Regions from separate parts of the Gordonia marina genome, predicted to be linked through region 1. Evidence: predicted binding sites of a transcription regulator. Region 1 holds the regulator's gene; the other holds the start of a gene.

What was found. Region 1 encodes LexA, which represses DNA repair genes until DNA is damaged. Its sites were predicted from a motif close to CGAACANNTGTTCG; they were not measured.
Region 2: the regulator LexA is predicted to act here: its motif matches at 2,210-2,223, upstream of ACSEEN_RS16115 (DUF222 domain-containing protein).

The regions. Positions count from the first base shown of each region.
Region 1 is NZ_JBPSDN010000025.1:18,600-22,807, reverse strand. It holds gene ACSEEN_RS15300 (phosphoenolpyruvate--protein phosphotransferase) at 1-947, shown strand, start outside; gene ACSEEN_RS15295 (hypothetical protein) at 950-1,606, shown strand; gene lexA (transcriptional repressor LexA) at 1,675-2,373, opposite strand; gene ACSEEN_RS15285 (LysM peptidoglycan-binding domain-containing protein) at 2,525-3,121, shown strand; gene nrdR (transcriptional regulator NrdR) at 3,163-3,624, shown strand; gene hrpA (ATP-dependent RNA helicase HrpA) at 3,655-4,208, opposite strand, start outside.
Region 2 is NZ_JBPSDN010000028.1:45,541-49,748, reverse strand. It holds gene ACSEEN_RS16130 (PucR family transcriptional regulator) at 1-390, shown strand, start outside; gene ACSEEN_RS16125 (hypothetical protein) at 565-837, shown strand; gene ACSEEN_RS16120 (patatin-like phospholipase family protein) at 956-1,843, opposite strand; gene ACSEEN_RS16115 (DUF222 domain-containing protein) at 2,226-3,827, shown strand; gene ACSEEN_RS16110 (GNAT family N-acetyltransferase) at 3,980-4,208, shown strand, end outside.

The DNA.
Region 1 (4,208 bases):
CGTCGAAGGAGACCGCTGCCGCGGCAGCTGCCTGGCGCGGTCCCGGACAGACCGCAGACGGTCACCGGGTGCTGATCCTGGCCAACGTGGCCGACGGCGTGTCGGCCCGGGCGGCCGCCGACCTCGGAGTGCTCGAGGGCGTCGGGCTGTTCCGCACCGAACTGGCCTTCCTGGACCGTCCGGACGAGCCCTCGGTCGCTGAGCAGACGTCGCTCTACCGCGAGGTGATCGACGCGTTCGACGGCGACAAGGTGGTGATCCGGACGCTCGATGCCGGCTCGGACAAGCCGCTGAAGTTCGTGACGCACCCGGACGAGCCGAATCCGGCGATGGGGGTGCGCGGCAACCGGATCATCCTGTCGAATCCGGAGATCCGCGCGCACCAGCTGGAGGCGCTGGCCGCGGCCGCCGAGGGCACCACGGTGGTCCCGTGGGTGATGGCGCCGATGATCGCCACGGTGGCCGAGGCGCGCGAGTTCGCGGCGCTGGTGCGCGAGCGCGGGATGATCCCGGGTGTGATGGTCGAGGTGCCGTCGGCCGCGGTGATGGCCGGCCAGATCCTCGCCGAGGTCGACTTCGTGTCCATCGGCACCAACGACCTGACCCAGTACACGATGGCCGCCGACCGGATGTCGCCGGAACTGGCATCGCTGACCGACCCCTGGCAGCCCGCCGTCCTCGCGCTGATCGAGCGCGTGGGCGCTGCCGGTACCGAGCAGGACAAGCAGGTGGGCGTGTGCGGCGAGGCCGCCGCCGATCCGCTGCTCGCGTGCGTGCTGGTGGGTCTCGGCGTCACCTCGCTGTCGTCGGCCCCGGCCGCGGCACCCGCGGTGGGGCTCAAGCTGAGCACGGTGACCCTGGATCAGTGCCGCGCGGCCGCGCAGGCCGCGGTGGCCGCCGACAGCACGGCCTCGGCCCGGGAGGCGGCGCGGGCGGTACTCGGCTGACGATGAGCGACGTCGTCTACGAGCCGACGATCCTGAAGCGGTACACGACGCTCTCCAACGCGATCGACGTCCTGCTGAATGAGCGCGTCACACTGCTCAGCCCGCGCACCTGGGTCGACCGGAACGACAGCGGGTTCATGGATCACTACTGCGCACTGAAGGGTTCGTCTCGCGTCAGCGTCGCGTGCTTCACCCAGTCCACGGAGACCTATCACCACTGGGGCGTCTTCGCGGGCGGCACGGACGGCGTGCGGCTCGAGATCAGCAAAGCGAAACTGCTGGCGAGCATCGCAGGCGACCCGGCCTACGCGTCCGGTCCGGTCCGCTACCTCACCCTGGACGAGATCGAGGAAGAGGCCGGCGACTCCCGGCTGACGGCCGACGATCTGCCGTTCGTCAAACGGCACGGTTTTCGCGACGAGAACGAGTTCCGCATCGTCCACCTCGGGAGCGGTGACGGGCCGCCGGTGCACCACATGCCGATCGAGCGAGGCTGGATCAACCGGATCTCGTTGAGCCCGCTCCTGCCGGAGGGGCTGATCGAGACGATGAAGGCCGCGCTACCGGCGCTGCCCGGCTGTGCGGACGTGAAGGTCGTGCGGTCGAATCTCTGCGAGAACCAGCGGTGGACCCGAACGGGGGAGTCGATCACTCTGTAGGACCGCGGCCACCCGAGTGGGGATCGCGATCCCCACCCCGGCGGCCGGGCGCGGTGTGGATGTCCGGATCAGATGCGCCGCAGCACGGTCACGACCTTGCCGAGAATGGCGGCGTCGTCACCGGGGATCGGCTCGAAGTGCTCGTTGTGGGGCATCAGCCAGACGTGACCGTCGACCCGCTTGAAGGTCTTCACGGTGGCCTCGCCGTCGATCATGGCGGCGACGATGTCGCCCTGCTCGGCCACGTTCTGCTGGCGCACGACCACCCAGTCGCCGTCGCAGATCGCGGCGTCGATCATGGACTCGCCGACCACCCGCAGCAGGAACAGGGAACCCTCGCCGACCAGCTCCTTGGGCAGCGGGAAGACGTCCTCGACGGCCTGCTCGGCGAGGATCGGACCACCGGCGGCGATACGGCCGAGGACCGGAACGAACGCCGGTGACGGCATACCCGGCTCGTCACCGGCCGCGTCGCCCGGCGGCGGGGGACGATGGTCGTCGCGGACGTTCACCGCGCGCGGCCGGTGCGGATCGCGCTTGAGTAGCCCGCGCCGCTCCAGGGTTCGCAGTTGGTGGGCGACCGACGACGTCGAGGTGAGTCCCACGGCCTCGCCGATCTCCCGGATGCTCGGCGGGTAGCCGCGCTCCCGGACGGACGAGCGGATGTACTCCAGGACCTCGCGCTGGCGCTGGGTCAGTGAGGCCTCCAGGGTCGCCGTCGACAGCAGCGGGTCGACGTTCGACGTGTTCTGCGGTCCGTCGGTCATCTGAGGTTCCTTTCCTCGTCGGTGATCCCCAATCTAGTCGACTAGGTCACAGAACTCAAACAATTGTTCGACGTGTCGGGACGGTTGTCGGACCCATGGTGTTAACTGTCGAACAAGAGTTCATCGAACATACGAACGATGGGAGTTAACGATGACCGGATTGCTGAAGGACCGTGACCGCCGAGCCGCCGGAACGGCCGCCTCTGTGACCATGACCTGCGATGTTCCGATCGTCGTCGGTACGCGCGTCCGTCGTGCGGTGCAGGCCGCACCGACGTGCCGGCCGACCGGACGCAGCCCGCAGAGCCGCACCGGAGTGCTGCGCACGGTGCCCGCCGCCGCTCGATCGAACATCCCGGAGCGCCGGGAACGTGTCCGGGTCCCGGGCGTGGCGAGCGCCGGTTCGAACACTCCGGCCACGACCGCGCGGCCGTCCTCGGCACCGGCGCGGCGGACCGCCGGCAGCCGTCGGCGGTGGGCGGCCGGGGTGCTGGCCGGGCTGGCGGTGGCGCTGATCGCCGCGGTGATGGGCATCGCCGGGCACGACTACCAGAGCGCGGCCACCGGGACACCGGCGGCGACGCAGGTCGTGCACGTGCGCAGCGGGGAATCGCTGTCGTCGCTCGCCGAGCGGATCGCCCCCGAGCTGCCCGCCGAGTCGGTGATCGCCACGGTGCGGAACCTGAACGGGCTGGACGGCACCGGGCTGCGCCCGGGTCAGGCGCTCGTGGTTCCCGCATACCGCTGAACGCGCGTGGGATCGGGATGCGCGGCGGGTACGCTGAGGGCATGCGATGCCCGTTCTGCAAGAACGACGACACCCGAGTAGTCGATTCGCGCGCCTCCGACGACGGTCTGGCGATCCGGCGGCGCCGGTCGTGCGGTGCGTGCGGCCGCCGGTTCACCACGGTCGAGTCGGCGGTGCTCGCCGTGGTCAAGCGCAACGGTGTATCCGAGCCCTTCAGCCGCGAGAAGGTGATGAAGGGCGTCCGCCGCGCCTGCCAGGGCCGCCAGGTCGACGAGGATGCGCTCGCGAAACTCGCCGCGGCGGTGGAGGACACGGTGCGCGCATCCGGTTCCGCCGAGATCCCCAGCAATGAGGTCGGCCTGGCCATCCTCGGCCCGCTGCGCGACCTCGACGAGGTCGCGTACCTGCGGTTCGCGTCGGTGTACCGATCGTTCGAGTCGGCCGACGACTTCCAGCGCGAGATCGACGATCTCCGCGCGGGCCGCAAGCAGCCCGTCGCCTGACATCCGGCCGTCGCGGGTTCCGCGCGACGGTCAGGTGAACGTGTCGAGCGCCTTGATCACACGCTTCTCCGACACCGGCCCCGCGGTGCCCAGCTGCTGGGCGAAGAGGCTGACGCGGAGTTCTTCGATCATCCAGTGCGCCAGGTCGTTCAGCGCATCCTGGCGGTGCGCCGGGACCTGTGCGAGACGCTGATTCCAGTGCGCGATCACCCGGTCGACGGCGTCGAGACCGGTCGCGTCCCGGGACGCCGAACCGGGTAGCGCCTCCAGCCGGGCACGAGCGGCCTTGAGATAGCGGGGCAGATGCCGCAGGTGAGTCAGCGCGGTGTCGCGGACGAAGCCGTCGTACACCAGGTGCGCCAGTTGCTCGGCGACGTCGTCGGCGGCGACCGAGCCGCTGCGCGCGTCGATCGCCCGGCGCAGCGGGGCGGTCTCGGCGAGAGCCGCCGCGGCGACGGTGAAGTAGTCGGGTGCGGCGGCGCGGACGGCCGGTGACAGCCGCTGCGTGAGCGCGGCGAAATCCGCGGGGGTGCGGATCGCGGCCACGCCGGGTTCACCGGCCAGGGCATCCGCGATCGCCCGGC
Region 2 (4,208 bases), on a different contig from region 1:
GACGACCTCATCGACACCTCGGTGCACATGCGATACGCGCGGCTGGCGATGGAATCGGTGCCGGCGGGCGAACTGATCAGGGAGTTCGACGACTCGGTGCTCGGCGTCGCGGCGATCAGCGCGCCCGATGTCACGCGCAAGATCGCCGACGTGATCCTCGGCGCTTTCGCCGGACTCGCGAGCGACGACCAGCAGCTGCTCACCAGCACGTTCCACGCGTGGGTGGCGGCGGACGGTTCGGTCGACGACGCGGCCTACGCGCTGTCGTGCCATCCGAACACCGTGCGCTATCGCCTGCGCCGGATCGAGAAGGTGACCGATCGATCGCTGCGCGTGCCGCGGGATCTCGCCGAGCTGTGTCTCGCGTTCGAGATCCGGGAACGCCTCTGAAGCGTCGTCCGTCGCACCGCGGGTCAGCGGCGTGGACGGTTTGTCCCGGCGGACAACGGAAGCCGAAACACCTTGGTGACGGCGCTCTACCGGAGCCCGGAAACCGGAGCTTATGCTCGTTTCCGGAGACGTGAAGTCACCGGGACCGTGCGTCCGGTGTGGAGGGGAACGATCATGATCTGGCTGACAGGTGATCCCGGTTCCGATCCGTCGACGTTGCAGGCGATGATCTTCGTCCGCGAGTTCGAGGCCCGGGCCGACCGGCTGGTCATCGAGATCGGGTCGGTTCCGCTCTCGCATCCGCATACGCGCGAGTTGCTCACCGAATTGCACGACGTTCGCGCGCAGATCCAGCGACTGCAAACGACCTACCGGCTGCCGCTGGGGCGCTCCGTCGCCGAGCCGGCGGTGCCGGGGGAACCGATGGCGTTCGACCAGGCCGGCTGATCCCGGCCGGAGACACGATCGGCGCGGAAGATCTGGGCGCGGACCGCCGAGGCCGTCACGGCCGCCACGAGGGGTGCGGCGGCTCCGCCCCGATCATCGTGCCACCCGCGTGCGACCGCTATCGGGACACCAGATCCGGCGACGCGGGTGCGGCGGGGTGCGTGTGCATCGCGATCAGCCGGGACGGGTGGGCGCGGCGTCCGCCGTCGACCGCCAGCACGGAGACCGCTTCCCGGTGAGCCTCCTCGATCAGATCCCCGGCCCGGCCGAAGTCCATCGCGCCGAGATCGAGCGGGCACGGCGGTGGCAGCACGATCAGTTCGGCGGCGTCGGCGTAGTCGTCGATCTCCCGGATGAGTCGCTTGTGCACCAGCAGCGTCATACTGTGCAGCACCGCGCCCGCCGCGTCCTGGGGTGGTTCGGTGCGGGCACACGAATACCCGGTCGGCAGCACGTACACGGTGTCCGCGCCGGCGGTGATCGCGGGTGCCAGCGAGGTGTTGTCCGCGATGCCGCCGTCGACCAGGGTCCGGTCGTGCCAGTGCACCGGCGGCAGCAGCCCCGGAATGGCACTGCTGGCCAGGAGAGCGTCGGCGACCGGTCCCCAGCCCAGATCCACCTCGCCGCCGGTGAGGACGTCCGTGGTCACCACGATCAGCGGGACCCGGGTGTCTTCGAGACCGGTGAGCGTGAGGTTGTTCTCGACGATGCGGCGCAGCCCGGTGTCGTCGAACAATGACGGGCTTCGGCCGCGCAGCGCGCTGAGCAGACGCAGTGGATCGGGTGGGAACACGTCGCGTGCCCGCAGGGATCGCCAGATCTCCTCCAGCCCGTCGACGGCATCGGCCGTGAGCCCGTGTTCGGCGATGTAGGCGGCGTTCAGGGCGCCGGCGGAGGTGCCGACCAGCAGGTCGGGGACGACGCCGTGCTCCACCAGCGCCCGCAGCATGCCCACCTGGATGGCGCCCAGGTTGGTGCCGCCGGACAGCACGATCGCGGTGGTCATGTCCCTCCTCGGGCCGGGTGCGGGGCTCTCCCGCCCAGAATAAGGCGAGGTGGAGTTCGTGTCGTGGAGTCGTTGCCCGGGGCGGCCGGCCGCCACCGGTGCAGACGATGGACGAGGTGCGCGGCGAGCTCGCCGATGCGACGGTCACCGGCCCGGCGATCCGGTGCGATGGGTGTCGCATCGGCGCGGTCCGTCCGCGGGTTCGGGGGAAGTGCCGCCGAACTCGGGCGGCCGACGGTCGTGCCCCGACCTGCGGCGAGCGGCACTCCCGCGGCCTTATTCGAAAGTACTTTCTAATCATCTGTTGAATACACATCATGGTGGGCGTATCCTGGGAGTAGGAGAAGAACCATCCTCCACCCGGCCGGAAAAGAGGTTCGTGATGAGCGACGACGTGTTCGACGCCCGCGGTGCTCTGGCCGGCCTGTCGCCGTCCGAGTTGGTGTCGGTGATCGGCGCTGCCGAAGAATCTCTGGTCGATGCACCGCTGGCCGCCCTCTCCGAGGACGGGCTGCTCGAGTTACTGGAATCGCGGGAGCAAGCGCGCCGCACGGGTGTGGCTGTGGACGCGGCACTGTTCGTGGAGATCTCCGACCGCGGCGGCTGCCGGCGGGCCGGGTACAACACCATGCACCAGCTACTCGCGGAGGGCTTGCGTGTCGGGGAGGGCGAGTCCCGGCGGCGCCGGGTGGTCGCGGCCTCGATCGGCCGGTTCACCGCGATGACCGGGGAGCGCCGTGAGCCGAGATTCCCGGCCACCGCGCAGGCTGTGGCCGAAGGCGCGATCGGTGAGACGCACGTGTCGGTGATCGAGGAGGTCATGGACAAGATCCCCGCTACCGTCGAGCCGGAGAAGCGGGCGAAGGCCGAGGCCATGCTCGCCGACGCCGCCCGCACCCTGAACCCGGCCGGGGTGACGATGGTCGGCAACCGGCTCCTCGCTTACCTCGACCCCGACGGCACCCTCGCTGACGACGCTGACCGGCAGCGGCAAGCCGAGTTCCGGCTCTCCGCGCAGGACCGGCAGTCGATGACGGCGGTCCAGGCTCGTCTCACCCCGCAGTTGCGGGCGGAGTTCGAGGTGATGTTCACCCAATGGGCTGCGCCCGGCATGAACAATCCGAACGATCCCGATTCCCCGCACGGCGCGGCCGATCAGCCCGGTCTGGATCCGGCGGTCCTGGCCGCGGCGGCCGAGCGCGATACCCGGCTGTTGGGGCGGCGTCAGCACGACGCCCTGTCGGCGTTGCCGGCGTGGGCGAATGCGCAGTTCTCGTTCGCCAAGCCGGAGAACCTGCGCAATCAGATCGTGGTCACCGTGACCGATGAGGATCTGGCTCGGCAGGCGGGGCTCGCTTGGACGACGACCGGCACCCGGATTCCGGTCTCGGATCTGGTGAAGTTCGCCGCCGACGCCGTGCCGTACCTGGCGGTGTTCGCCAAGGCCAGCGGGCAGCCGTTGTACCTCGGGCGGGCGCACCGGCTCGCGTCGCGCGCGCAACGCTTGGCGTTGTTCGCCCGGGACCGCGGCTGTACCGCGCCGGGCTGTACGCGGCCGTTCGTTCAGGTGCAGATGCAGCATATGCCGGACTGGCAGGACGGCGGTCCCACCGATGTCGACCACCTCGGCGGGGCGTGCGGGAAGCACAACCGGTGGAACGGCAAGAACCCCGGCGAGTGGGAATCGACAGTCCTCACTGACGGACCGGACAAGGGCCGGGTCGGGTGGCGGCCGGTCGGGCGGGCGGGTCCGTGGATCGTGAACCCGCTGTTCCACCCGGACAAGCTCCGGACCGGGCCGGACGTCCCGGCCGCGGAGCGGACCCCGCCACCGACGGTGAATCACCGCCTCGGCGACACCACCGACGAGGTCTCGACTTCGCTCGACCGACATCTCAGTCGAGACCTCGACCTGCGTGAGGACTCCGGCCGGCCTGTGGAGTCCGGCGTCGAAGCCCTCCTCGAACACCTCCTGGCCGCCTGACCACCGCTCGATGTGGTCGGGCCACCAGGTTGTCCACCATCGAGTGGTGAGCGCGGTGCGAGTGGTCAGCGTGGTGTGCGGCGGTCGGAAAACGGCTTGCCGTGCGTCCCGCCCGACTGCGAGTCTGCACACAAGAACAGGAAGGCGGCGGGGTGGACACGGAAGCGCAAGGCGCACTGCAGTTGACGGCGAGCGACGCGGGGGAGGTGCTCACGCTGCAGCGCGCGGCGTACGTCAGCGAGGCGATCGCGCACGACGACCTCGCTATTCCTCCGCTGGTCCAGACGCTCGACGACCTGCGGGCGGAACTGGCCGACGAGAACGTGATCGGCCTCGGGATCAGGAGAGGCGGACGACTCGTCGCCGCGGTCAGGTTGCGTA